3 regions of the Peribacillus sp. FSL K6-5616 genome follow, and region 1 is predicted to be linked to each of the others. Evidence: riboswitches for the same ligand, from Rfam matches in the RefSeq annotation. Region 1 holds a riboswitch; each other region holds the start of a gene.
What was found. Region 1 has a riboswitch for S-adenosylmethionine ahead of MHB45_RS03285 (methionine ABC transporter ATP-binding protein). Riboswitches for the same ligand answer to the same signal wherever they lie in the genome.
Positions count from the first base shown of each region.

Region 2: another riboswitch for S-adenosylmethionine. It lies ahead of MHB45_RS10815 (YezD family protein); the one in region 1 lies ahead of MHB45_RS03285 (methionine ABC transporter ATP-binding protein).
Region 3: another riboswitch for S-adenosylmethionine. It lies ahead of metK (methionine adenosyltransferase); the one in region 1 lies ahead of MHB45_RS03285 (methionine ABC transporter ATP-binding protein).

Region 1 is NZ_JBBOYT010000001.1:684,078-693,962, forward strand. It holds gene MHB45_RS03255 (ABC transporter ATP-binding protein) at 1-485, opposite strand, end outside; gene MHB45_RS03260 (PucR family transcriptional regulator) at 599-1,483, opposite strand; gene MHB45_RS03265 (NAD-dependent epimerase/dehydratase family protein) at 1,665-2,702, shown strand; gene MHB45_RS03270 (iron-containing alcohol dehydrogenase family protein) at 2,824-3,930, opposite strand; gene MHB45_RS03275 (MetQ/NlpA family ABC transporter substrate-binding protein) at 3,993-4,814, opposite strand; gene MHB45_RS03280 (methionine ABC transporter permease) at 4,871-5,539, opposite strand; gene MHB45_RS03285 (methionine ABC transporter ATP-binding protein) at 5,526-6,542, opposite strand; SAM riboswitch class I at 6,612-6,716, opposite strand; gene MHB45_RS03290 (MBL fold metallo-hydrolase) at 6,979-7,803, shown strand; gene MHB45_RS03295 (hypothetical protein) at 7,868-8,056, opposite strand; gene MHB45_RS03300 (YheE family protein) at 8,142-8,345, opposite strand; gene MHB45_RS03305 (YheC/YheD family endospore coat-associated protein) at 8,409-9,605, opposite strand; gene MHB45_RS03310 (YheC/YheD family endospore coat-associated protein) at 9,602-9,885, opposite strand, start outside.
Region 2 is NZ_JBBOYT010000001.1:2,251,693-2,261,577, forward strand. It holds gene MHB45_RS10795 (nitrite/sulfite reductase) at 1-922, opposite strand, end outside; gene cysC (adenylyl-sulfate kinase) at 939-1,538, opposite strand; gene sat (sulfate adenylyltransferase) at 1,581-2,729, opposite strand; gene MHB45_RS10810 (phosphoadenylyl-sulfate reductase) at 2,782-3,498, opposite strand; gene MHB45_RS10815 (YezD family protein) at 3,667-3,810, opposite strand; SAM riboswitch class I at 3,967-4,075, opposite strand; gene ssuE (NADPH-dependent FMN reductase) at 4,356-4,889, opposite strand; gene MHB45_RS10825 (TetR/AcrR family transcriptional regulator) at 5,077-5,664, opposite strand; gene MHB45_RS10830 (SDR family NAD(P)-dependent oxidoreductase) at 5,838-6,584, opposite strand; gene pdxT (pyridoxal 5'-phosphate synthase glutaminase subunit PdxT) at 6,729-7,325, opposite strand; gene pdxS (pyridoxal 5'-phosphate synthase lyase subunit PdxS) at 7,330-8,217, opposite strand; gene pdxR (MocR-like pyridoxine biosynthesis transcription factor PdxR) at 8,353-9,747, shown strand.
Region 3 is NZ_JBBOYT010000001.1:4,416,374-4,426,258, forward strand. It holds gene MHB45_RS21365 (TIGR01212 family radical SAM protein) at 1-643, shown strand, start outside; gene MHB45_RS21370 (class I SAM-dependent methyltransferase) at 640-1,212, shown strand; gene MHB45_RS21375 (hypothetical protein) at 1,349-1,744, shown strand; one part of gene MHB45_RS21380 (IS3 family transposase) at 1,822-2,281, shown strand; one part of gene MHB45_RS21380 (IS3 family transposase) at 2,281-3,170, shown strand; gene MHB45_RS21385 (alpha/beta hydrolase) at 3,229-4,032, opposite strand; gene MHB45_RS21390 (gamma carbonic anhydrase) at 4,242-4,760, shown strand; gene metK (methionine adenosyltransferase) at 5,085-6,278, opposite strand; SAM riboswitch class I at 6,442-6,604, opposite strand; gene pckA (phosphoenolpyruvate carboxykinase (ATP)) at 7,034-8,620, shown strand; gene MHB45_RS21405 (nucleotide sugar dehydrogenase) at 9,358-9,885, opposite strand, start outside.

The DNA.
Region 1 (9,885 bases):
AATGGCTCATCCATCAAGAAAACTTTTGCGTCCCTTACAATTGCGCGGCCAAGTGCAACACGCTGGCGCTGACCACCTGAAAGCGCTTTAGGTTTCCTGTTTAGCAGCTCTTCAAGTCCGAGAATCCTTGCCGCTTCATTTACTCTTTGCTTGATTTCATCTTTTGGCGTTTTCCTGAGCTTTAATCCGAATGCCATATTGTCAAATACAGACATATGAGGATATAAGGCATAGTTCTGGAAAACCATCGCAATATCGCGATCTTTAGGGGGGACATCATTGACTCGCTTGCCGTCTATGTATAAATCCCCTTGGGAAATGTCTTCCAGTCCGGCAATCATCCTTAATGTCGTTGATTTACCGCAACCTGAAGGTCCCACAAAAACGATGAATTCCTTATCGGCAACACGAAGGTTGAAGTCTTTAACGGCCGTCACCTTTTTATCATAAATCTTGAATATATGATCTAACACTAACTCTGCCATGAAAAATCCCCCTTTTAAACTCTTAGATTACTTGTACCAATTAGCTATAGTCTAAGCTATAGGTTTTGAAAAAAGTATGGGCATATTGCACAAAAAAGTGCTTACATTGGAAATTAATCATTCAGTAAAAGTATCAAGTATGCAGTAAGGGCATGACGGAAGTTTCTAATATCGAGACCAGTTTTTTCAGAGAATTTATCGATTCGGTATTGTAAGCTGTTCCGATGTATATAAAGCTGTTTGGCGGCAAATGTGGCATTGGAGTTACATTCGATATACGTTTTAACCGTTTTGATAAGCTCAGTATCCTGCTTGGTCTTGCCAAGAATTTCATTGATAAACCAATTTGCATTCTTAAAGGATGGATCATTTATTAATGAGTATGGGATGATGTCTGCCAAATCAGTCACTTTTATATCCGGCAGATGCACCTGTGCCATTTCAAAACACTTTTTCTCCTGAGTCCAGTGATGGCGAAGGTCTTGATCTACAGGGTGAAAGCGCCCGGTGAACATACGGGTCTTTACATAAAAGTCACTTTCAAGTGTGGAAGTAATGGCGATCAGTTCTTTATTTGATAATGGTTCATCCTTGTCCGGTTCAATTAAGACGCCTGCCGTTTCATTTTCCCAAATAATAGCTGCGTCAGATGGAACGAAAGCGAGGAAGGCCCCTTCAAAATCGGAGTTGGAAAAATCAGCATGAGTCAACTTGAAATGAAGGAATCGAACATTCTCCCAGCTCGTTAAAGGCAATGGTGCATTCGGTTCGGATAAAAAATTTTTCCATGATGAGCCTGGATGTGCATTGAGGTTATTTGGGTTTATGGAAGGAACAAAAAGCAGTTCCAATAAACGGATTTCTTCTGCTGTGATTTCTGAACGGGGAATACCAAGTATACTTCTGAAGTCTTCGAACCAAACATAATTAGAAATATCATCAGTATCCTTTTTATTGGTAAGAGCGTTCGGGAATTTTTGTTTAAGATTTTCAAGCATCGGTTCCACCTTCTTTCTCCCTTTCCATATCATTATAGCGAAAAAGAATAAAGTTCAAAAGATTAGGATATCTTTAGTTTTTCCGAGAAGGGAAAACCAAAGAAAAGTTGCAAGTATTATTAATTTCAGGAAAGGGTATTGCGTATGCTTTATGGAATATCGTTAAAGAGGAGGAGATCTTATGAACATTTTAATATTGGGTGGTACACGGTTTTTAGGCCGATATTTAGCAAAAGCTGCAATAGAGAAGGGGCATGATGTCACACTTTTTAATCGTGGAAATGACCCTTATGTTTTTCCCGAAATAGAACAGTTAAAAGGGGACCGCGACGGGGATCTTGAAATGCTGAAAGGAAGACAGTGGGATGCAGTAATTGATACATCAGGCTTTATCCCTAGAACTGTATCGAAATCCTGCAGGTTGCTTAATCAAGTTAAACATTATACATATATTTCAAGCATCTCGGTTTATAGTGATCCAACCGAACCAGGTATTGATGAAAATGGAGAGGTTCATGCACTAAATGAAGATAAAGCAGAAGAAATAACCCGCGGAACGGCTGGGCCGATATACGGTGAATATTATGGACCGTTAAAATCATTAAGCGAAAAAGCAGCTGAAAAAGAACTGCCGGGGAAAGTCTTGTCAATTCGTGCCGGGCAAATAGTAGGTCCATATGATTACACTGACCGATTGCCGTACTGGCTTAAAAGAATAGCGGAAGGGGGAGAAGTTTTAGCGCCTGGACGCCCTGGACGTCCAATCCAAATTATCGATGCAAGGGACTTGGCTCATTGGATCATCCAAATGATGGAAAAGGGCATGGCAGGTACGTATAATGCCGTTGGACCAGACTACACACTGACTATGGGGCAAATACTTGAAGGCTGCAAAAAGGTAACAAGAAGTGATGCTGCCCTTACATGGGTATCTGAAAAATTTTTAAAAGACAATAAAGTAGAGCCGTGGGGAGAAATGCCTTTATGGATACCGGAAGAATTCCCTTTACCAGGAGGTAAGGAACCTTTGAATGGGTTTTTGGCTGTCGACAACGATCAAGCCATCAATAATGGACTAACATTCCGTCCCCTATCAGAAACTCTCGAAGATATATGGAATTGGGAAAAGGGCCGTCCGGAATCTGCCGATAGAAAAGCAGGCATGCACAGACAACATGAAAGTGATCTTCTTGGATTATGGAAACAGACAGTAAGGTAATACCTTCTTTTATTATACTGAAGTATTATCGGAACATTATGTATGCTTGGTGAAAAGGATGATTTTAAACAAACAAAGAGGAATCAAAAAAAAGCGATGGGGTAAAAACCCCATTGCTTTTTTAGTCCGTGGATTGGTTTGCATGGTTTGTGAGGATTTCAAGGTTTTCCATGGCGGCTGCCACTTTTTCCTTGTTGATATCAGGGAAGAGAAGATGGATGTCTTCACCTTCTTTGACAGAGTGGGCTGCAATTTGTTGAAGTTCGGCCTTATGTTCAACAGTCAGGCCAATATCAAGCCATGTCATCGGCAATTTAAGCACCTGGTAGATGGGCAGCAATTGTTTGATTTCCGAGAATTTCCCTTCTAGCACAAGCTGGACTAAAATGCCATATGCAACTTTTTCCCCGTGAAGTAAATGATGCGCTTGCGTGATGGAAGTCATGCCATTATGAATGGAGTGGGCACCGGCAACGCGCAAGTACTGGCCGCCAAACCCGCCAACAAGACCACTGGTGATGATGTTCGTTTCAATTACACGCTGCAGCGCATCTGTCCATTTCCCTTTTTCCAAATCAGCTAAGGCTTCCTCGCCATATGTCAATAAAACTTCCTGGCATTGCCTTGCGGCCAGATGGGCCAATTCAATACAAACGGACTTGGTGGCAAGCTTTTCGGCCAGTGCATTGCCCTCGTACCATTTCGCCAATGTATCGCCGATTCCAGCACGTAAATAGTTAATCGGCGAATTAAGAAGAATTCCTGGTTCGATCAATAACATCCAAGTGCTTTTTTCATGAATATCATAACGGACATATGAACCATTATCATCATAAATGACACTCAACGGTGTCCAGGCAGCGCAGGTGGAAGCCAAGGTTGGAATGAGGATGATTTCCTTTTGAAGCGAGTTTCCGGCCGATTTGGCGAGGTCGAGCAACTTACCGCCGCCAATGCCAATTAATGCATCTGCACCATGTTCAAGAGCAGCCTTCTTGACGCGTTCAATTTCCGGGTCACTGCATTCCCCGCCGTATGTTAAAAAGATCGTCTCAATATGTTCTAAGGAAGGAAAAAAGGGTTCAGTAACTTCCCAAGATTTTCGTCCATGAATAACGAGCACTTTACGAATGTTCCCTTTCCTCAGTTTCACTTCCAGGTTTTCAAGGACATTTGCTTTACAGGCGTAATAAGCGGGGCCGCTGCGGACCTCCAGTAAGGTATTCATATTTGCTCTCCTTAATGAAAGGCCTGTTCCCGGTAAAGGGGAAGCAGGCCTTGATTATTTGATCAATCCATCCAGTCTGGTTTTCCGAATCCGGCAAATTTGTCATCGATCACTTTTTCAAACTGGTCGGATTCCACTACTGATTTAATATCCTTGGCAAATTGAGCGTCTACATCTTTTGTATTCACTGCAACAACGTTTCGATACATATCCGGCATTTTTTCCAAAACTAGGGCATCCTTGAGGTCCATTTTCGCTGCAAGAGCAAAGTTGCCAGGGACCGCCGATAGGTCAACGCTGTCTGTTGCGCGGGGTAACTGAGCGGATTCCAATGGTTTTAGCTGGATGTTTTTTGGATTTTTCGTTACATCCTTTTCAGATACTTTTAAAGGGTCGACATTTGGATCGACTTCAATCAACCCTTCATCCACCAGCACTTTAAGTGCACGTGCCAGGTTAACCGGATCATTGGGCACTGCAAGGGATGTACCGTCTTCCACTTCTTTCAATGAATTATACTTATTAGAATATATGCCCATTGGCGCTGTTGGAACTATGATAAGGTCGGAAAGCTTTAAATCATTTTCTTTAGCGAAGTTATCCATGTACACTTTATGCTGGAAAAGGTTGGCGTCGATCGAGTTGTTGCCAAGCGACTTATTCGGCTGGATATAGTCGGTGAATTCGACGATTTCTATTTTGTATCCGAGATCTTCCAGACCTGGTTTGATGGCCTCCTTAACCATATCGGCGTACGGCCCGGTAGTCGCCCCGATCTTCAATTCTTTTTTGTCTTCAGTATTTGGGGATGCATCATCGCTCCCGCATGCTGCCAAGCCGAGTGCAAGTGCACAGACTGATAATAACGAAGCTATTTTCTTCATTTGAAATTCCTCCTGAGTAATGAAATGTATTGAGTCATTTAAAAAAATGATTGATCCTATTGCTTGTTAACTATGTATGAAACTTTGTCACCAACCATTTGAATGAGTTGCACAAGGCAGATAAGAACGACGATCGTCGTGATCATGACTGTGTTGTCATATCGGTAATATCCGTACCGGATTGCCAGGTCGCCAATTCCGCCACCGCCGATTGTCCCAGCCATTGCTGAGTAACCGATTAGCGAAATGGTCGTTAATGTCAGTCCTTGAATGATTCCCGGTTTTGCCTCTGGAAGAAGTACATCCTTAATGATCATCCATGGAGTGGCACCTACGGCAATTGCTGCTTCAATCACTCCTCTGTCTATTTCACGTAATGCCGTTTCAACAATCCTTGCAAAAAAAGGGATTGCGGATACGGACAGGGAAACAGAAGCTGCTCTTGGCCCTATCGTCGATCCCGTAAGTAGGTCCGTTAAAGGAAGGAGGGCGACCAAGAGAATGATGAACGGGATTGAACGAACAATATTGACTGCGAAACCGAGAGATCGATTCACGATGCCATTTTCAAAAAATAAATTCCTGGTTGTTGTAAATAGCAATACTCCAAGCGGTAAACCGATCAGCAGGGCTACTGCAAGAGAAACGCCGACCATATAAATCGTTTCAAGAAAGGCTTTATTAAGATCAGGTAAAATATTGACGATGGGATTAAGCAGTGACATGTTTTAACACCTCCACAGAACTGGAACGATTTTTTATATATTCCAATGCCGAATGAATTTGGACGGCATCGCCAATTAACTCGATGATTAAAATGCCTAAAGGAACATCTTGGATATACTCAATTTTACCGTGTAAAATATTCCCCTTTACTGCATGGGATTGGAGAGTATCCGAAAGAATCGACTCACCGGCGGTTTGCCCTTCGAATTGGATCTTAATAATCGTCCCTTCACTTTCATCAATCAAGTGCGAAGGGAGTTCGAAATCCAGTACACTGCTAATGAATTGCTTCGTTAATTCCTGTTTGGGCTGTGAAAATATTTCATAAACGGGTCCTTCTTCAATTACCCGGCCATCCTGCATCACGGCGACTCGGTGGCATAGTTCTTTGACCACTTCCATTTCATGTGTAATCAACACGATGGTGATACCAAGCTCACTGCTTATCTTTTTCAATAACTGTAAAATCGCTTTTGTAGTTGTTGGATCAAGGGCTGAAGTCGCTTCATCACATAATAGTACAGTGGGTTCATTTGCTAACGCGCGAGCTATGCCGACCCGTTGCTTCTGTCCACCGCTAAGCTGTGCAGGATAGACATCTTTCTTATCGCTGAGCCCTACGATTTCCAACAATTCCAATACACGTAACTTAGTCGCGTCCTTCGATCGATGCGCTGCCCTTAAGGCGAAAGCGACATTTTCATAAACGGTTTTTGAACTGACCAGGGAAAAGTGCTGGAATATCATTCCGATTTTTTGGCGTTGTTTACGAAGCTCTTTGCTAGATAAAGAGGTTAAATCAATGCCGTCGATAATGATATTTCCACCTGTCGGACGTTCAAGCAAATTCAAGCAGCGGAGTAATGAGCTTTTTCCAGCTCCGCTGTAGCCGACAATGCCATATATTTCACCAGTTTGAATGGTCAAAGATACGTTATCCACTCCGATAACTCGGTTTTTCTTCGAGACGTATTCCTTTCGGATTGAACGGATTTCAATCATGAGCTTTCCCCCTTAAAAATTAAAAAAGCTGCCTCTATCATTCAGAAAGAGGCAGCGAAATCATATCTCGGCTTATCTTTCAGAATGCAATCATTCTGCAGGAATTGGCACCGTTCCCTAAGGGCGGTTGCCGGACATCACAGGGCCTGATCCCTCCGTCACTCTTGATAAGTAAATTATTATTTTAGAATATTTCAAGTTTTATAATATAATCTATATTATTTGTAAAATCCGGCAATGTCAATCGTTTCTTTTATTTTTTTGTCATTAAATCTGGTACGGTCCGTTAAAACGATTCATGGAAAAAGCATTTTCTTCGAGGCTATTTATTCCAATATTTCCTTGTCAAAAAGGTAAAGTGGTACTACATTTATTATAGTAAAGTTAAAAAAAGGAAGGTAAAACTATTTTTGTACAATGATGGGGAGGAAACCGAATGATAGAGATCAAGACGATAAATGATGTGGTTTGCGTGCATGGGACTCCTGGCGGGAACAAGGGAGGGATGAGTGTGTATGTCTTTTTAACGGATGGCCTATTGATAGATACTGGCGCACAGATTTTATTGGAAGAGCTTATTCCATTCTATGAATCCGCAGACTTCGACTCAGTGGCCCTGACTCACTATCATGAAGACCATACGGGGGGCGCTGCCTGGATAAAGGAACATAAAAAGGTCCCTCTTTTCATTCACCCGATGTCGGTTGAGGTTTGTGCAAAGGATGCTGAATATCCTGAATATCGCAAAATTTTCTGGGGAAAGAGAGACGCCTTTAAAGCTGAGCCGCTAGGGAAGGCCATTCATTCCCGTACCCAAACGTGGGAGCCGATTTTTACCCCAGGTCATGCAAAGGACCATATGGTGTATTTGAATCACAAAAATGGCGTGCTTTTTTCAGGAGACCTTTTCGTAACCCCAAAAACAAAGCTTGTCTTACGGGAAGAGTCTGTCCCGGTGATCATCGATTCCATAAAAAGATTGCTTCAATATGACTTCGGGGAAGTGTTTTGCTGTCATGCTGGGCATGTTCCTGATGGGAAGGAGATGTTTCGAAAAAAACTGGATTATCTGGAAAACCTCCAAGGGGAAATTTTACGCTTGCATTCTCAAGGGCTGACCGTTCATGAAATCCAGCAGGTCGTTTTACCGAATCGCTATCCCCTTATCGAGATATCTGGGCATGAATGGGATTCAGAGCATATCATTACATCGATATTAAACGAAAATATTTTAAGTGCGAGGGAGAATGGGACTAGTTGAATGCTATCCGTTTAACGGCCTGACTGATATAAAAGAGAGCTCTCCATAAGAGAGCCCACATTATTCATTTATTGACATTGGGATCTGTTTCATCATAAAAATCATGTGCTTCTTCGATGTTCTGAAGGTTAACGACTTCATACACATTTCCGCCCGCCATTCCTTCATTGATGATACGGTCGATATCCAGGTAAACGGAGTCCTTGCCATCATATTCGGTATCCTTCAAAAATGTCATTTTTTCTTTATCCAAAAGAAATCCCTCCTAGCCTTTTCTTTAGTTTAGGCAAAGGAGTTTTTTTTATTCTGTTAAGCGATTTCATGAATGTAAAGGGGTTTCATTCATATACATGGAAGATCATTAAATCATGTATCATGCTTTTGAGTTTAGTTTCATCTGTTTCGGAAGGCGGATTGGCTGTCCACTCGATGGATCCATCTTTATGATACAAGGCTTTGATTGCCTGCTTGTTGAAATAAAAGGAAATTTTCCATCCTGGCAGATTCTTATGCAATGGTTCCCATTGAAAATGAGTGATCATATGTATTACCTCCATATATACTGTTTCTCATTCGATTATAATGGAAAACGGCAGCTGGAGGTGTTATTTTCTTTTCAGGTTGGAAAAAGTTAATTCAATGAAAAGATTTTTTAAATGCAAAAGCCTGTTTGTTTCAATTTCTTCTTCATCGAATTGCATCGGCTTTGAGTTCACTTCGTATATGAAAAGCGAGCCTGATTCGTCTTCCCCTATATCAATGGAAAACTCTCCGAGAAACCCGATCTTTTTTGAAAGTATCTCTCCGCATTTTTGGGCGATATTCGCTAATTTTAGATCCAGGTTTTTTGATTTAATGTCCTGATAAGGAAAAAGCTTTCCGCCTCGGGGAGTGTGGGTGGTGATTTCCTGAGTTTGCGACATCCTTACCGCTTTGCCGGTCACTTTATAAAAACCTCTTTCATAATGGACGAGAATCCGGTAATCATAACGATGTCCAAAGAGTTTTTTTGGTATGATCGCCTGTTGAGCAAGATAGCTCCTTTTTAATAAATCCCTTTTTTTTGTATCCCAGAAGGAAGCAAAATCAGGGAAGGACTCACTATGCTTTAAGCTATTGAACAATAGGGTATCATCATCATTTTTGATAATGGTATAAATGCCCTTCCCTTGGCTTCCTTTGCATGGCTTAAGGTATATATGCCTGTATGTCTCCAGGAAAGAATCAAGGCAACCGCTGTTTCGTAAGACCATGGTGGGCGGAAGGTGGTTGGTGAGGGATCCATCTTCAGTTAATGCTTCGAACATCACATATTTATCTATAAAACAGGGGTTGAATAGAGTCATTCGGTAATCTTTAAAATTTGTGATAAGATGTTGGAATTCCTCTGACGCCTCATAGCTCCTCCAGGGGATACGGTTATAGACGATGTCAGGGAAGGGCACCTTACATTCAATCCACTTGTTTGAAATGGAGGAAAAAAGATACCCTTTCATCGACTCGGAATGAAGGGCATTTCCTGTGAATACATACGCCAATATTCCATGTTGCAATAAATATAATGATAAGTCCCGAAAAAGGGTCAGGTTTCCACCCAAACCTGATTCCTTTTTGGGATTGGAAACAGTTAAAATTCCGATGGTAAGCATCCGGTTACCCGGAAACATTGTGATTGGAATTAGAGGTTGATTCGAATGGTTCTTTTTATAGCTGATTTCTTCTTCGGCAGAGCCGGCGAAAAGTTCCGCATTCTCATGAGTGTGGTGCCAATTCTCAGTGGGGATATCATAAAAAATGTTCATTGCGGCACTCTGATTGATTTTGTAATCGTCTGTTCCGTAAGATAAATGGCATAATCAAGGCTTAGCTTTCTGGTCAGCAATTCGAAATCCTTGAGTTTTGGATGGGAGAAGATGGAACGTCCAGGCTTGGAATTGGCTTCAAACATCCAAACCTGCCCTTTTTTATCCAATCCAAAATCAAATCCTATTTCTGCGATGATGCCGTCCAAGTTCTTTTCTATACTGTCACTTAAAATCAGTGCGGCTTCCGATAGCTTTCGTTCGACTTCTGTCGCCTCAT
Region 2 (9,885 bases), 1.6 Mb from region 1:
CTGCATTCCATCCCTTCACCGCACTTTCTCCCTTATCAGGAAGCGGACCGGTGTATTCCAGCAATTTTTCCTTGAATTGTTCAGGACCCCAGTCAGCGACAAGAAATTTCAAACGTGAGCGATGACGCTTTTCACGGTACCCAAAGTCACGGAATATCGTCGTGATGGCGGCAGCCACTTCCACAGTTTTTTCAGGTAAAATGAATAAGTCAAGTTCTTCTGCCAGCATCGGAACGGAGGAAAGCCCACCCCCTACTTTTACGTGAAAACCGACTTCCGTTACTCCATCCATTACTTTAGTAGCTGGATTGAATGAAACACAGTTGATTTCAGCATTTGAAGCATTATGGATATTGGCACTTATGGACATTTTATATTTCCTCGGAAGGTTCGAATAGTCTTCGTTAAGGCGGAAATACTCAAATACATCATAAAGTACCTCGCGTGTATCAAAAAGTTCATCAGGATCGATGCCTGCCAATGCATTACCGATGATATTACGGGTTATATCACCACAAGCCCCAGCCGTAGTCATTCCAACCTTTTCTAAACGGTTCAATATGTCCGGGACCTGTTCGATGGTCAGCCAATGGAATTGAATGGCTTGACGGGTTGTAATGTCATATACGTCCCTCCCGTAATCTTTAGCGATGTTAGCTAGAGTTATTTGTTGATCATAAGTCAGGATACCTCCGGGAATAACGACTCGCATCATCCAATAACCAGCTTCTTTTGGCCGTTGCAGGTATAAACCTGCCCACTTGAACATATCCCATTTCTCTTTAGGGATGGAATCAAACCCATTTGCTGCGTAATGTGGAATATCATCAAATATCTTCAAGCCGTCTTTTTCCAATTTCCAGATTTCCGTTTTATTTTTAGCGATTAGTGGATTTTCCGACCAAAATTTCTCGTAAACCATTACATTTCCTCCTTGATTAAATCGCTTTCTTTGCTGTTAAATAGCCGATTACCTGTTCAACGCACTCTTCAATGCTGTATTGGTCGGATTCTAAAATGATTTCCGGTTGTTCAGGTTCTTCGTATGGAGAGTCGATTCCGGTAAAATCTTTAATGATGCCTTTACGGGCCTTGTCATAAAGCCCTTTTGGATCACGCACTTCGCACTCTTCGATCGGACACTTTATGTATACTTCAATAAACTCCCCTTCTTCGAGTAAATCACGTACAATTTGCCGATCTGCCCTGAAAGGTGATATGAAAGCGGTCAATACGAACTGCCCACTATCCACGAATAACTTGGAAACCTCACCAATCCGCCTAATATTCTCGGTTCTATCTTCCTCAGAAAAACCTAAATCTTTATTTAAGCCATGGCGGATATTATCACCATCCAAAACATAACTTCGAATATTCCGATTGTATAACTCTTTAGCGACCGCGTTTGCAATCGTTGATTTTCCGGAACCCGATAGTCCTGTAAACCATAGAACCGTGCTTTCATGGCCGTTCTGCTTCCGTCGGTGCTCCTTGGTCAATGACGTCTCATGCCATGTGACATTCGTACTTTTACTCATTTGATAATCCCCCTCTTATGTGATCCTTCCATTTATGTCCAATCAGTTATAAACTTCATTTTTTTTTAGACCTTCGATCAACACCTCGATGACTTCCTTACGGCTAAAGGTAGCTGGAGGAATTTCCCCATTACGCAACATTTCCCTTACCTTCGTTCCAGACAGGATGACATGGTCTTCCTTGCCATGTGGACAAGTTTTAGCGGAAGCCATATTGCCACATGCTTTACAGTAAAAACTATGTTCAAAGAATAATAGCGTGATCCCTAACTCATCTGCACTGAAATTCCCAAAGATTTTTTGAGCATCGTATGTGCCATAATAATCGCCCACACCCGCATGATCACGTCCGACGATAAAATGGGTGCAACCATAATTTTTACGGACCATCGCATGGAAGATGGCTTCTCTAGGTCCTGCATAACGCATGGCAGCAGGGAAAACTGCAAGGGAGACGCGATCCTTAGGATAATATTTATCAAGCAGCACTTTATAGCTTTCCATTCTTACATCTGCCGGAATGTCATCTGATTTAGTGGCACCGACTAGAGGATTTAAGAATAAACCGTCGACGATTTCCAATGCTGTCTTTTGAATATATTCATGTGCACGGTGAACAGGATTCCTCGTTTGGAAACCGACAACCGTTTCCCATCCTTTTTCAGCGAAAGCCTTCCTTGTCTCGACTGGGTCCAAATAATGAGCTTGAAATAGCGGACGCTCTATTCTCTTGATCAACTTTATTTCCCCGCCGACATATACATCCCCGCGGTTATATAAATTTTTCACTCCAGGATGCTTCTCATCATCTGTTTGATATACCAATGTCGCTTCCAATTGCTTATCTGGAGTGTAAATATCGGAAACGGAGAGAACCCCGTAAGTTTCACCTTCATGGGTTAATGTTACTTCTTCACCTATAGTAAGGCTTTCTGCAGTTTCTTCGGTCAAAGGCAGCGTAATCGGGATGCTCCATACATGTCCGCTGCTAAGCCTCATATCCTTCACCACTGTCTCATAGTCACTTTTTGTAAAGAATCCTTTAATCGGGCTGTAGGCACCAGTGCCTATCAATTCAAGATCGCTTAAAGCAATTTCATCGATTTCGATTGACTTCGTTATTTTACTAAAATCATATTTTGGTTCCCAAAGATCGATTAATGTTCCTCCGTGCGGTAAACTGATGGTCATGCTAATTTCCCCCTATGGTTTCTATTTATTTAAGCCTATAATTTCTATTTATTTAAGATAAATGCAATCCGCATTCCGTTTTTTGAGCTCCTTGCCAACGGCCTGAGCGTAAATCATCTGCATTGAAGGCAGGTGCAGTACACGTTTTACATCCAATGCTCGGATATCCATTATCATGCAGGACATTATATGGAAGTCCATTCTTGTGGGCATAGCGCCAAACATCTTTCCATGTCCAATGTATGAGTGGGCATATTTTAACTGATTTGAACTTATTATCCTTATTGATATACTCGGTCTTAGCCCTTGTTTCGGATTGCTCCCTCCGCAGTCCCGAAAGCCAGGCTGTTGCCGATGAAAGCACATCTGTAAGCGGAACGATTTTACGGATGTTACAGCACTTATTGGAATCACTAAGCCATAATTCATCGCCATATTCCGCCGCTTGTTCCTCAAGCGTCAAGTCAGGTTTCTTCATTTCGATCAAAAGCTTCGGATATCGCTTCTTCACTTCCTCGATCAATTGGTAAGTTTCCTCAAAATGAACATCTGTATCAAGGAAAACTATTTTAGCCGAAGGATTGACCTTCGCCAATAAATCCGTAAGCACGATGCCTTCAATACCAAAACTGCAAGCATAAATCAGTTTGTCTCCATAATGGTCATTCGCCCATTGCAGAACTTCCAAAGCACCTTTTGTCTCACTGTCTGCAGGAAATACAGGGAAGTCCCCTGTATTGAAATTTTCATAGTTTATTAATGCAGCCAACTTTGTAGCCCCCTCTAAAAACTTGCTGTATCAGGTTAGAGTAACTGTTGATCAATTCCCGTTGTTATATCCCCCGGTTATTTGAATCTAGGAAAAAGAGACGAATCTAACCAATACTCTCTTTATATCAGTTAAACCCGCCTCTAGTTTTTCTAGTCAGCAGATACCTTATTTAATTCTTAGTTTTTCATTTCTTTCCATTTGAATGATTTTACCATCCTGGACAATAAGTGTAATGGATCCATATTTCATTGAATTAAGCATTTCTTGAAGTCGTTCAAAAATTTCTTCAAGCTGATTCTCTTTATCCAAACCAGTTCCTCCTTTAAGAAAATCCGCGAATATTTTATTTTAAATTTCTTAGATTTATATAATTCCATACAACCTTACATTGTTATGGTCTGCCTAAAATTTTCACAAAAAACAAAAATCTTTCCATGATGGAAAGATCGCAAGGTAAATATCTTTACCTTATCTTCCAAAATGATCAACATTTTGTTGGAGGTAGCACCTTGCATCCATCATGCAGGTTGCTGGACTTCAAAGGGCCAATTCCCTCCGTCGCTCTGGATAAGTTTTATTATTTTAAATATTAACATATATTTAATCCTTGTCAATGGAGTTTTCTTATAAAATAACTTGGTTTAATATTATGGATGAACTGTTATTTTTATACACACTATTCAATTTATGATTTTATGTTCATATAAATGCGAAAATAGACTCGTCTTTTTAGATAAAGTCTCCAAAAAAATGAGTCTATTTTCATTATTAGGCCTATTATTGACGCGTGTTATTCTAAAAAAAATTTCTAGGATTCCAGTCTTTTTATAGAAGGAATTAATTTATTGAAGTCATTAATTTCTTAACTGTATCGCTTCTACAAATTCTTGAACCTGACTCTGGACGCGATCAATTAAATGCAAATCATTGATCGGGTTTTCTGGATTCTGTTTATCTATTTCCTTATCAACAAAATAAATCCCCTGCAGCGGCTCGCCTTTTAATATTGAAATTAATGGTTTAAGCGCATAGTCAATCGCCAATAGATGCCTGTTACTTCCACCAATCATGATTGGCAGCACCGGCTTCCCCTTAAAAGCACCTTCTGGCAGCAAATCAATCAATGCTTTCAATACACCTGTATAAGAAGCCTTATAAACCGGTGAACCTATAATGACTCCTCTGGCCGCTTGAATTCTCTCTGAAAGCTTTGAGATATCCTCGCTATTATATTTCCCTTGGAATAAATCATCTGCTGAGAAATCCGTAATCGAGAAATAAGCTGTAGTAAATCCTGCATTTTCGACTAATGATTGAATATGTTTTAGTGAAATGTCCGTTCTTGATGGAATAGCCGGACTTCCTGATAAAATTACGATATCGCTCATTTGATACCCTCCAATGTTACAAGATTTCCAGATATAATTTTCTTAAAGCATTTCGTGAAGTATACATTTATCGTAATTGTCTGAAAAATATAAGTCAAATCTTACACTCTGGACATCTACTCTGAATGAAAAAAGAAACGGTCATATTTACGGCTTGATGCTCATGCCCTTAAATATGACCGTTTCATTATGTATGATTTTGTTTCCCATGAATACCATATACCAAAAGTTGAGCAATGCTCTTAATTCGTTCAGAAGTAAAATATGGCTCCTTTTTTTGTTGATGGATCTCATAATGTGTAGATAAAGCCAATGTGAAAGAAATGATCCCTACATTGAATAAAATAATATCAGAGATATATTGTATCTCTCCGCTATCTATTCTCTTCTGTATTTCAATATGCCTGGCATTTGGCTTGAAAATCTGATCTACATATTGCTTTGAAATATCTTGATCGAATTGTGTTTCCCTAAATAATATCGAAAACTGTTCTTTATTTTCAAGAATTTTTTTTATCATGGTAGTAACATGATTCTCCACTAGATCATCCGTGGATAGATGGCTAGTCCCATCTTCAGATTCCTCTTTTTCATTAGGGGTAATAGTAGCCAAAAGCAAATCTTTTTTGCTGTCAAAGTATTTGTAAATAGTAGCTTCGGAAACATTGCAAGCAGAGGCAATTTCATTCGTTCTTGTCATGTCAAAACCTTTAGTGGCAAAAAGAGTCCGGGCTACATTTATGATTCGTTCTTTGGTTTGCTGCCCTTTTTTCAAAAATATCAACCTTCTTTTATAAAGATAAGACCGGTTTCACCCATCTATTTCCCATGATATATCGCTGGTACCAATCGGTCAATATTACCTTTGATCTATTAGAATTCAATATTCCCATATATCATAAATAGAAAACATCGTCTGGTTGGGACGATGTTTTCTATTTATGAAAATCACTTAAAAGATGCATAGCCATCATCGACCATGACTACACTTCCATTGATCGCATCCGCTTCCTCTAACGATAATAGATAGACGGCATTTGCAATGGCTTCTGGCTTAATCAATTCACCGCGCATTTGACTTGCACTCAATTTATCAATGATTCCCAAGTCTTTATAACCTTGTATGATAGGAGTGTCAACCCCGCCCGGCGCAATGCCCACAACGCGAATGCCATAAGCACCCAATTCCAAAGCTGCTGTCTGTGTCATCATTCTTACAGCGCCTTTAGTCGCCTGATAGGCAAAAGTCCCATGGGAAGCTAAGTAGCCAAACACAGAAGCGGTATTTATAATGACTCCCTTGTTACCCAGTTCCTTCATTTTCCGTCCTGCTGCCATGATTCCAAAGGCCACTCCGTGCTGGTTCACTCCAATCGTTTTGTAGTAACCTTCCATATCTTGGTCTAGGATCATACCGCCCGCACCAATGCCGGCATTATTAAACATGATATCGAGCCTTCCGTATGTTTCCACTGCTTTATTGATTAACGATTCAACATCTTCCTGCTTAGAAACATCCGTTTTAACATAAATGGCCACTCCACCATTAGCTGTTATCTGATCAACGGTTTCCCGGCCCATTTCTTCATTAAAATCCGCAACAACGACCCTGTCCCCTTTTACTGCGAATTTCAGGCATGTGGCTCGGCCTATACCGCTTGCTCCCCCTGTAATAACTGCAACTCTTGCTGTCATATACATTCCCCTTTCAACTAAGTAAGTGATCACTTACTTTTTATTATAAAAGTTAAGAATAGTAAATTCAAGCAATATGTAGTTTTATAGAGTTTTGAGCTTTCAAAAGTAAAGCTGTCCTATTAATAGGACAGCTTCATTTGATTAGCAGGTTTTCAATTCGGCCTTACTTACGGATGTCTTCACCATTTCAATGAAAAGCTGCATAAAACGATCATCACCTGTTAATTCTGGATGAAACGCACTAACGAGGACATGGTCTTGTCTTGCAGCCACTACATTCTCTTCATAAACAGCCAATACTTCTACACCTTCTCCAATTCCATCAGCAAATGGCGCCCGGATGAAAACTGCCTTATAAGGGGTTTCCATTCCTTTGATTGAAAGTTCAGCCTCGAAACTATCCTTTTGACGTCCAAATCCGTTCCTTTTCACGGAAATGTCCATTAGTCCAAGATAGGCCTTCTCATCGCCAGTCAATTCATTTGCCGCCAATACCATCCCAGCACATGTACCGAAAATTGGTTTTTTATCTTCGAAGAAAGTTTTGACCGGTTCCATAAATCCATAACGATCCATTAGCTTCCTCATCGTCGTGCTTTCTCCGCCTGGAATGATCAAGCCATCGATTTCCTGCAACTGCTCCGGTTTTTTTACTATAATTGCTTGTTCGCCGGCAGCTTTGATTTGGTTCAAGTGTTCTTCAACCGCTCCCTGTAATCCCAAAACACCGATCGTTATCATATTACCATCCACGTTCCTGCATCCGTTCTGCCGGAGCTAGTTTGGAAATATCAATGCCTTTCATTGCACTGCCCAATTCTTTTGACAACTTGCCAATCAATTCATAATCGGTGAAATATGTAGTCGCTTGAACGATTGCGGATGCGAATTTTTCTGGAGTTTCAGATTTAAAAATACCAGACCCAACGAAAACGCCATCTGCTCCCAATTCCATCATCAATGCAGCATCTGCTGGAGTGGCAATTCCGCCGGCTGCAAAGTTAACTACAGGCAATTTACCTGTGCGTTTGATTTCTCTTAAAATTTCAAAAGGGGCTCCAAGATTTTTTGCCTCTGTCATTAATTCATCATCACTCATGATGCTCACTTTGCGAATTTGTGACTGTACCTTTCTCATATGACGCACAGCTTCCACAATATTACCTGTTCCTGGTTCTCCTTTTGTACGAAGCATGGATGCTCCTTCACCAATACGGCGCGCAGCTTCGCCTAAATCACGGCAGCCACAAACGAAAGGTACTGTGAAATCACTTTTTAGAATATGGTATTCTTCATCCGCAGGAGTCAGCACTTCACTTTCATCGATATAATCCACTCCCATGGATTCCAGGACCCTTGATTCAACGATATGGCCAATCCTTGCTTTAGCCATGACCGGGATTGACACTGCATTCATTACTTCCTCGACAATTCGCGGATCTGCCATTCTTGCTACGCCGCCAGCCGCACGGATGTCGGAAGGAACCCTTTCCAAAGCCATGACAGCGACCGCACCGGATGCTTCTGCGATTTTTGCTTGTTCTGCGTTAATGACGTCCATGATTACGCCACCCTTTTGCATTTGTGCCATTCCTCTTTTTACTGTGTCAGTTCCTAATAATTTTTCCATTTTTTTCTTCCCCCTAATATTTGCATTTTTTAGATTTGTTAGGCTTAGTATAAAAAAGAGTTGACCGCATTGAAAGTGTCAGTTTTAATAAATTTAATAGGGTCAGTAATTTTTTTTCAAAAAGGTGGCAACAAAATGAATATGCTTTCTTGTGATTTAAATCGGTTAAGTGAAGTACCTTTGTACGAACAATTATATTCATATATTAAAAAAGAAATTATTGATGGCCGTCTTCTTTACGGCACAAAACTGCCTTCCAAACGGAAATTGGCAGAGTTCCTTCAAATAAGTCAAAATACTGTCGAGACTGCATATGAACAATTGACTGCTGAAGGATACGTTGAAGTCATACCAAGAAAAGGGTACTATATTCAAACATTCGAGGATTTAGAGTATACACAAACTAACCAAGTATCCTTGGAACAAAGCAATCATAAAGAAGGGGAATTGCTATATCATTTTCATCCCAGCCAAATTGACACGGAACATTTCCCATTTGAAAAATGGAGAAAATACATGAAAAGCAAAATCGATGAATCACATCAAGATCTTCTTTTACTTGGGGATTCTCAAGGGGAATATGAATTACGATGTGAAATTGCCCATTATTTGTATCATGCACGTGGTGTACAATGTGTTCCAGAACAGATCATCATTGGTGCAGGAATGGAAATTTTATTGCAGCAGCTTGTCCTACTATTCGATAAAAATGCCATCTATGGTGTTGAAGATCCTGGGTATCACTTGATTCATCGGATTTTACGCAGCTACCCAAATGAAGTCCATCCACTGCAAATTGATGAAGAAGGCGTAAAGGTGAACCAAATTGAAGATTCAAAGATCGACGTTGTGTATGTCACTCCCTCACATCACTTCCCCAATGGGACGATCCTATCCGTTAACAGACGGACGCGATTGTTGAACTGGGCTCAAGGGGCAGCAAACCGCTATATTATCGAAGACGATTATGATAGTGAATTTCGTTATAGTGGAAAAACAATTCCTTCCTTACAAAGTATGGATGCTGGTGATAAGGTGATTTATTTAGGGTCATTTTCCAAATCATTGATGCCATCAATTCGGATCAGTTATATGGTTCTTCCCGCTCCTTTGTTACAAATGCACCAACAGGAATTGTCTTTTTACCATTCAACCGTTTCTCGGATTGATCAGCATGTGTTGACACAGTTCATGAAGGAAGGTGATTTCGAAAAGCATTTGAATCGCATGAGGAAAGTGTACCGTCGGAAGTTGGATAAAGTGATCGATCTATTTAAACCATATCAACAAATAAAAATCATTGGAGAGCGGTCAGGTTTGCATATCGTCCTCATCGTCAAGAACGGCATGGATGAACAGACACTTATTCAAAAGGCAAACGAAGACCATATTAAAATTTATGGATTATCAACATATTCAATCGAGAAAATTGACGAACATCCTCCAAAAATTATATTGGGCTTTGCGGGGATTCCTGAATCCGAATTGGAAAAAGCCATTCACCTTTTATTGAACTCATGGGGGTTATAAATAAAAAGAAGTTCACTGTTTTGAACTTCACAGACTGTAGACAAACTTTCGAATAAAATCGAGTTTGTCTACAGTTTTTTTAGCTTGTACATATTGAACGTTGATTTCCACTTCAGGCACTCGCTTTCCGAGGGCGGT
Region 3 (9,885 bases), 3.7 Mb from region 1:
CGTGGCAGAGCTTCGCGAGAAATATGAAAGTGTATTGACCCAGGAAGGTGTCGTCGGACTCTCCATCGCGACACGCCCGGATTGCCTTCCAGATGATGTAGTCGAGTATTTAGCGGATTTGAACGAACGCACTTACCTTTGGGTCGAGTTGGGTCTTCAGACGGTCCATGAAAAGACCGCAACGATGATCAACCGCGCCCATGACTTCGATTGCTACAAAGAAGGTGTCGATAAACTGCGCAAACATGGCATCCGCGTCTGCTCCCATATCATCAATGGCCTTCCTCAGGAAGATTACGGCATGATGATGGAAACAGCCCGTGAAGTCGCCAAACTCGATGTGCAGGGGATAAAGATCCATTTACTTCATCTATTAAAAGGGACACCGATGGTCAAACAATATGAAAAGGGCCTGCTCGAGTTTCTTGACCGTGACGATTATGTCAGCCTTGTATGTGACCAGCTGGAAATAATCCCTCCAGAAATGATCGTTCATCGCATTACGGGGGACGGTCCGATCGATTTGATGATCGGTTCAATGTGGAGCGTAAATAAATGGGATGTCCTGAATGCCATTGACGCCGAACTGAAACGCCGCAACAGCTGGCAGGGGAAAAATCATCACATGGAGGTACAATCATGAAGCTAGATCGAATTTTGCCTTTTGCCAGGATTCTGCTGGAAAAAGCGGTCCGCCCCGGGGATATAACCATAGATGGCACGATGGGCAATGGCTTTGATACCGTCTTTCTTGCAGGACTTACAGGTGCAGACGGACATGTCTATAGTTTTGATATTCAGAAAGAAGCGATCGAAGCCACAGCGGCAAAACTGAACGCCGAGAATTTACAAGAGCGCTGTACCCTCATTCACGCTGGGCATGAACATTTAAGCAAATATATCAGGAAAGAACATTCCGGAAAGGTCACAGGTGCCATCTTCAACCTGGGCTACCTACCTGGCGGAGACAAATCAATCATCACCCAAGCCGAGACGACGATATCAGCCATTGAACAGCTGTTCGAACTGCTGGCGCCTGAAGGCATCATCATCCTCGTCATATACCATGGTCATCCAGGGGGATCGGCAGAACGGGATGCATTGATGGATTATGTAGAGAACTTCCCTCAACAGAAAGCCCATATCCTGAGATACGGGTTCATCAACCAAGCAAACAATCCGCCATTCATTGTCGCGATTGAAAAGAGATGATAAATCCGACACCGTTCTATACGAACGGTGTTTTTTCCATCCCAGCTCGCAGGCAGCAGAATTACCAATCATAACTTTTTGAATTTTTCGTCTATAATGATTATAATGATAGAAAATAGATAAGAGGGTGCAGAAAATGGAACATTTGCCTACTTCATTACTGACGGATATATTGACTGAAAAAATCAAAAGGGATTCAAGTGAGCAATACGGGGATTTTGTCAACTCGCTCAACTCGTTGACAGAAGAACAAAAAACCATGGAGGACCTCAAACAATTTGACCATCATTTTGATAAGTTCCTGCCACAGCTCGATTTAATGATTTCCACCCAAAACCATGAAGCGATCATGAATATGAAAGCGACGCTTTTGGACCTATTCGCCAATGACTTGACCTTCAAATCCATTTATCTCCTATCCACTGCATTATCCAACAAAAAGGAACTTACTCATTTGAACCAATTTATGTATCCGGTTACTTTCTGGGCACCGGTCATCAAGTCGAACGAATTGCTTAAAAACGCAGGCTGATCCAAAAAAGCTGCCGAAGTCTAATGAACTGCCCCGTAAATGTTAGACACCAAACTAACATTTACGGGGTGTTTTTTATGGCTAATTTTTCTGCCCAACAGAAAATATTCATTGTACGACTTTACCTTGAAGGAAAGCACAGCTATATGGATCTTCAGAAAATATTTGAAGTTTCTTATCAAATGATTCAAGGATGGGTTCGTTTATACCAAATTCAAGGAGCCGATGGATTTAAGAAATCCTATACAAGTTATTCTACGGAGTTTAAAATGGATGTACTTAATTATATGAATGAAACGGGTATATCTTCTTACGACGCAGCCGCAAGGTTTAATATTTCATCTCCAGCGCTAATTCGGACGTGGAGAATAAATGTTAATGCCTATGGATTAGATGCCCTAATTTCTAAGAAAAAGGGGAGACCATCCATGAAAAAAGATATCAATCCATCCAAACAAATTGAAGGTTCGGTTAAAGAGCTTGAAGAACGAATTAAACAACTGGAAATGGAGAATGCGTATTTAAAAAAGTTAAATACTTTAGTTCAAATGCAGGAAAAATTACAACCAAAATCAAAGCGCAAGTAATTTATGAACTAAAGTCCATTTATGAGGTTGTGGCCTTAATTAAAGTCGCTGATATTCCACGTAGCACGTACTATTATTGGGAAAAACGCTTGAATCGAGAAGATAAGTATTCGAAGGTAAAAGCCACTATTCAGTCTATCTATCATGAACATAAAGGACGTTACGGTTATCGTCGTATCACAAAAGAGTTAAAAAAATATGGGTTTTCTCACAATCCAAAGACCATCAACCGCCTCATGAATGAAATGGGCGTAAAATGTTTAGTCCGTATGAAAAAGTATCGTTCGTATAAGGGGCGTGTTGGTCGAATTGCCCCCCATATTTTACAACGTGATTTTCAAGCCGAGAAAATGAATCAAAAATGGGTAACAGACGTAACGGAATTTCATTTATTTGGGGAGAAACGTTACTTATCCCCTATCCTTGATTTATGTAATGGTGAAATTATTGCCTACAAAGTGATGAAACGGCCTGTTTATAAACTTGTTGGAGATATGTTAGATGAGGCGATTAAACACCTAAAACCAGAAGATACGGTCATCCTCCATTCGGATCAAGGGTGGCATTATCAAATGAAGAAGTATCAAAAAACCTTAAAAGATTCCCGCATTATACAAAGCATGTCCCGTAAGGGAAATTGTTTAGATAACGCAGTCATGGAAAACTTTTTTGGCTTGTTAAAGTCTGAATTGCTTTATCTCCAAGAGTTTGAAAGTATGGAGCACTTTGAAAAGGAATTAGATGATTATATTCATTACTATAACCACAAACGAATGAAGGTAAAATTAAAAGACCTGAGTCCGATAGAATACCGAACTCAGGTCTTAGAAGCTGCTTAAATTATATGTCTAACTTTATTGGGTCAGATCATTTCATTTATCCTGAAGTATGTACGGATCAAACGACATACCCTAATATCTTTAAACGGTTTTCAACAAAACTCAGCGCATATTGAAATACATCATCACGCTCTGGTTCATTGAAGATTTCATGATAAAGCTTCGGCCATTCCTTATATTGCTTTTCACTGGCCAAATTATAATTGAACCACTCACGAACCGCCTTCTTGTTCACGATTCGGTCATCTCCGCCCTGCATCACCAAAAGCGGCACATCCTGAAATTCAGGAATCTCTTCAAAAGCATCCTTCATAGCCTGTGCAAGCTCGCGATACCAGCGAACCGAAACCTTTGTGATATATAATGTATCGTTTCTATCGGATTCACGAATTTCCGCACTTCTCGTCGCCATTTCAGGTGTCAATCCGGAATCCACCCTGAACTGAGGCATAACGATGTTCAAACCATGCGAGAGCATTGTAAGGAACTTCCGCGGCTTCGTCACGAGGCCCAAGCAAGGAGAAGAAAGAATCACTCCTGCAATGTCCCATTCCTCTTCCTGAAGAAGGCGTATCGAAATCAAACCGCCCATGCTGTGTCCAAGTAAAAAGACCGGCAACGAATATTCATAAGCCTCTTCTATCCAGCTTTTCACTTCGTCCAAATACTCATCAAAGGAATCGATATGTCCCCGGTAGGCGCGAGTAGTCATACCCTGCCCAGGAAGGTCGCCCATGACGACATGGTATCCAGCTGAAAGCCACATTTGTGTTACCCACTTATAACGTCCATGATGTTCCATTGCCCCATGAATGATGACAATGACGCCCTTTGCGTCTCCTTCTGTCTCCCATTTCCACATTCGAAATCCCCCTTTCATTTTCACTTGTTGTGTACGATCCATGATAGTTGAAATAATATATATAAATTATAACCATATTCGTGATTTTCGACAAAAAAGAAATCTAACAAGTTGTACATTGCTATTATAAATAGCCAAGTGTATTTGCATACGGTATATTAAAATAATACATAAAAACATTCACTTCGGAAAGGAAATGATTGAAAATGATTATTTATCCGTATAAAGGCAAAGAACCTGAAATTGCTGAAAGCGCTTATATTGCTGAAAATGCTGTCGTCACAGGTGATGTCAAAATTGGCGACGAAACATCAATCTGGTTCAATTCCGTCATTCGCGGTGATGTATCCCCAACCATCATCGGAAAAAAAGTCAGTATACAGGATAACAGCATCCTGCACCAAAGCCCAAATAATCCATTGATCATCGAGGATGAAGTAACCATTGGCCATCAGGTCATATTACATAGCTGTAAAATCCGCAAAGGAGCTTTAATCGGCATGGGATCGATCGTACTTGATGAAGCCGAAATCGGCGAAGGGGCTTTCATCGGTGCCGGCAGTCTCGTTCCCCAAGGCAAAGTCATTCCACCGAACATGTTGGCATTCGGACGTCCAGCTAAAGTCATCCGCGAAATCAACGAAGAAGATCGACAGGATATGGAACGCATCGTACGCGAATACGCCGAAAAAGGCCAATACTATAAAACGGCGGAACGAATAAAGTAATGCACGAGCACTTGACTGAAAATTACGAGTATTTGCTCCAAACTCACGAGTAAATACTGAAACTCAGCATTGCACCAACTTCCGAGTAAATTCTGAAACTCACGAGTATTTCTCCAAATTCACGAGTAAATTGCTGAAACTCACGAGTATTTGCTCCAAACTCACGAGTATTTGCTCCAAATTCACGAGTATATTGCTCTAACTCACGAGTATGGCCCTTAAAGTTGAATTTCTTTGGGATTTCTTGAATTATTCCCGCAGACGGCTAAGTTAATCCATAAAAAAGGTGCCCCGCTAATAGCGGGACACCTTTTTTTATATGAATTACGCTTGTGCTTTTAATGTTTCTGCTTTGTCCGTGCGTTCCCATGGAAGATCGACATCTGTACGGCCGAAGTGTCCGTATGCAGCTGTTTGTTTGTAGATTGGGCGACGAAGGTCAAGCATTTTGATTATACCAGCTGGACGAAGGTCGAAGTTTGCGCGAACTAGGTCAACAAGGACTTCTTCGCTAACTGTACCAGTTCCGAACGTATCAATAGAGATCGATACAGGCTCTGCCACACCAATTGCGTATGCCAATTGAACTTCCGCTTTGTCGGCAAGGCCTGCTGCCACGATGTTTTTCGCAACGTAACGTGCAGCGTATGCAGCAGAACGGTCAACTTTAGTTGCATCCTTACCAGAGAATGCACCGCCGCCGTGACGAGCGTATCCGCCGTAAGTATCAACGATGATTTTACGTCCAGTAAGACCAGCATCCCCTTGAGGTCCGCCGATTACGAAACGGCCAGTCGGGTTGATGAAGTACTTAGTATCTGCATCGATCAACTCGGCTGGAACGACAGCTTTGATCACATGTTCTTTTAGATCGGCTTGAATTTGTTCAAGCGTAATTTCTGCATCATGCTGTGTAGAGATGACGATTGTATCTACACGTACAGGACGGTTATTCTCATCATATTCCACGGTTACCTGTGTTTTACCATCAGGGCGTAGGTAAGCAAGAGTTTCATCTTTACGAACTTGAGTCAAGCGGAATGAAAGTTTATGCGCCAATGAAATCGGAAGCGGCATAAGCTCTTCTGTTTCATTACAAGCGAATCCGAACATAAGACCTTGGTCCCCTGCACCGATTGCATCGATTTCTTCATCTGACATGTTTCCTTCACGAGCTTCCAATGCTTTATCGACACCAGCTGCGATATCGGCAGACTGCTCATCAATGGAACTCAAAACGGCACAAGTTTCAGCATCGAAACCGTATTTCGCACGTGTGTAGCCAATTCCTTTAACCGTATCACGAACGATACGCGGGATATCCACGTAAGCGGACGTTGTAATTTCACCAGCAACAAGTACAAGACCTGTAGTTACACTAGTTTCACACGCAACACGTGCATTTGCATCCTTAGCTAGGATAGCATCTAAAATGGAATCTGAAATCTGATCACAAATTTTGTCCGGATGGCCCTCTGTAACAGATTCAGAAGTAAATAGACGTTTCTTTGACATCATATTTCCTCCTTGGAAGTTAGTATGTTGTAGGCATAAGCCTGATTTTTACGGAACTCGTTTCCCTCATTAGTTTCAACTATAGACACAGAATTACTTATAAAAAACACAAAAACCTTCCCTGGCAAATGAGGAAAGGTTTAAAATTCTGTCTTCTATCCTTTCACTCTTATCGTTCAAGGGTTTTTTACCTTGCTCAGGTTAGCACCATCACCACTATTCCTTGAAGACCTTCGCTTTATTTTCGGCGATCGATCTTGGAGTCAAGTTCAATATGGCAGGTTGCTGGGTTTCAAAGGGCCTGTCCCTCCACCAACTCGGGATAAGAGAATCCGTACAATTTAAGATATTATCGTATCTGGCTGGAATTTGTCAATGCTTTTCTAAAAAGAACATTTCCACCCAGAATGGCGTTCATTTGAAAAAACATGTTGATACAACGTCCTAGAGGGGTTTACAACGCAAAATACGAATAGAAATGTTGTAAATTGCCATTAATAATAAAGTATTGAACATCGAAAAGGAACGACATCCTGACTTTCCCATTAGACATATATTGCTTACTAACTTCCTATTTAAATAAATTTTTCTTCATGAAAGTATATGCGATTATCCTGACTCGGTTCCTGCCGGATTAAAATGATTAATGCGGCTAGCTGAAAATAATCACAAATTAAAAGAAATAGTATAGACTAATTAAATGAATGTGTTATACTAATTGTAATCTAAAAACTCAAACAAAGGAAGGTACCTCATATATGAATTCTGTAGATGTTTCTAATGAGTTACACCAATTATTAACAGGAAACAATGTGCAAACTCAACTATCAGTTCCTCAATTGGTCGAAAAAGTACTTAGCAGAAATGAAGGCGTTTTAACATCAACCGGCGCGGTAAAAGCTGAAACTGGCAAATATACCGGTCGTTCACCTAAAGATAAATATATCGTGGAAGAAGCATCAGTTAAAGATAAAATCGATTGGGGTCCCGTGAACCGACCGATTTCCGAAGATGTGTTCAATAAACTATATAATAAAGTAGTTGACTACCTAAAAGCAAAAGAAGAGATTTTTGTTTTTAAAGGTTTCGCTGGTGCAGACGAATCATCACGTCTTCCCATCCGTGTTGTTAATGAATATGCTTGGCATAACCTTTTCGCCCATACTTTGTTCATCCGTCCAAACGAAGAGGAACTGAGAGGTCACGAAGCTGAATTCACGATCCTTTCTGCACCTAACTTCAAAGCGGACCCAGAAGTGGACGGAACTACATCCGAAACGTTCATCATCGTTTCTTTTGAACGCCGTACGATCCTGATCGGCGGAACGGAATATGCAGGAGAAATGAAAAAATCGATCTTCTCGATCATGAACTACTTACTTCCAGAGGCTGGAATCCTTCCAATGCATTGCTCTGCTAACGTAGGACGTGAAGGGGACGTCGCTTTATTCTTCGGACTGTCCGGTACAGGCAAAACAACTTTATCAGCAGACACTAGCCGTAAATTGATTGGCGATGACGAGCACGGCTGGTCTTCTAACGGCGTATTCAACATCGAAGGCGGCTGCTATGCGAAAACGATCAACCTTTCACGTGAAAAAGAACCGCAAATTTTCGATGCAATCCGTTTTGGTGCTGTATTGGAAAATGTTGTTGTCGATCCGGATACGCGTGTAGCGAACTATGATGACAGTTCATTGACTGAAAACACTCGTGCTGCTTACCAAATGCAAGCGATCGATAACATCGTGAACCCAAGTATTGCAGGACATCCAAATACAATCATTTTCTTAACAGCTGATGCTTCAGGCGTTCTGCCTCCAATCAGCAAGCTTTCCAAAGAACAGGCAATGTTCCACTTCCTAAGCGGATACACTAGTAAATTGGCTGGTACTGAAAGAGGCGTAACTTCTCCGGAAGCTACATTCTCCACTTGCTTCGGTTCACCATTCTTACCGCTTCCAGCTACACGCTATGCTGAGATGCTTGGTGATAAAATTGACGAGCACAATGCAAAGGTATATCTTGTCAACACAGGATGGACTGGCGGTGCATACGGAACTGGAAGCCGTATGAAACTTGCTTACACCCGTGCAATGGTACAAGCGGCGCTTGAAGGTGAATTAGCGAACATCGAAACGATCAAAGATGATATCTTCGGTTTGGATATCCCGCTTCATGTTCCTGGTGTTCCTGATGAAGTGCTTCAACCAATCAAGACTTGGGCAGATCCTGCCGCTTATAAAGAAGCAGCAACAGACCTTGCCGCACAATTCCGTGCAAACTTCAAGAAATTCAAAAGCGTTCCAAGTGAAATCGAAGAACTTGGCGGCCCGACAGCTTAATAAATTGTACACAAAAGGACCAAGCTCTTGCTTGGTCCTTTCAGTTTGTCGGCAAGAAATGTCACATCCCGAACCATGATTATGGATTACTTTATTAAGTGCCATGGAAGGGGAAATACCTCATCTACTGTCGAAGAAGTACCAAGTAACCCGAAATACGGCGGCTACGGTCGAAGTAACTACCATTAGCCCGAAATACGGCATCTTCGCTCGAACTTACTGCCATACAGCCCGAAATATGGCGGCTGCGCTCGAATTTACTGCCTTGCACCCGGAATACAAGTCTACTGTCGAATTCACTGCCATACAGCTCGAAATACGCCATCTGTGGTCGAAATTACTCCTTACCCGAATACACGTCTACTGTCGAATTCACTGCCATACAGCTCGAAATATGCCATCTGCTGACGAATTCACTGCCTTGCAAGCCCGAAATACGGCGGCTGCGCTCGAATTCTCACCCCTTGCAGCACGAAACACGGCGGCTGCGCTCGAATACTGCCTTATAACCCGAAATATGACGGCTGCGCTCGAATAATTGGCTAGCCGAGACTCTGCTAGGATGCTTGCGGTGAGGAGGCTTGACGTACAGGAAGCGGATCTGAAACCAACTGGATCGTTTCCACGTTCTGAAAGGACCACTTTCTTGCATGGTCCTTTTTTTCATTGGAAAAAGGGGCACTGTGATAGTCAGTGCCCCCTTAATCGTTATTCCGTTATCGATGTTGTCCAAATTTTTAGATGATCGCTTTATTCCTGTCTTTTTTCATGGACACCGTTTTGTATTGATATATATTACCCAGGTTGGCCACCGGGACATCTGTTTTAGTTGCATCAATGCAATTGCGTGTATCCAGAATCAATTTATTGCTCATGAGATTCGATAGCTTATCATAATCCATCTGTTTAAATTCATCATGGTCAGTCAGGATAAGTATCAAGTCGGCATCATTTACAGCGTCTTCCACTGATACGACTGGCATCTTTCCAGATTTGACATGCGGGTCATGCAAGGCTACATCCATGTTTTCCATTCCCATCAAGATATTGACGACATCAATGGCGGGACTTTCACGAATATCATCTACATTTCCTTTGTATGCTAGACCGAAAACAGCTACTTTTGGCTTCCGGATCCCCTCTAGCATCATCCTTACGGAATTAACGATGTAATAAGGCATCGATACGTTGGTATCACGGGCCAATTTAATGATTCTCGCATACTCCGGTGCCTTTGCAACGACGAAATACGGATCGACCGCTAA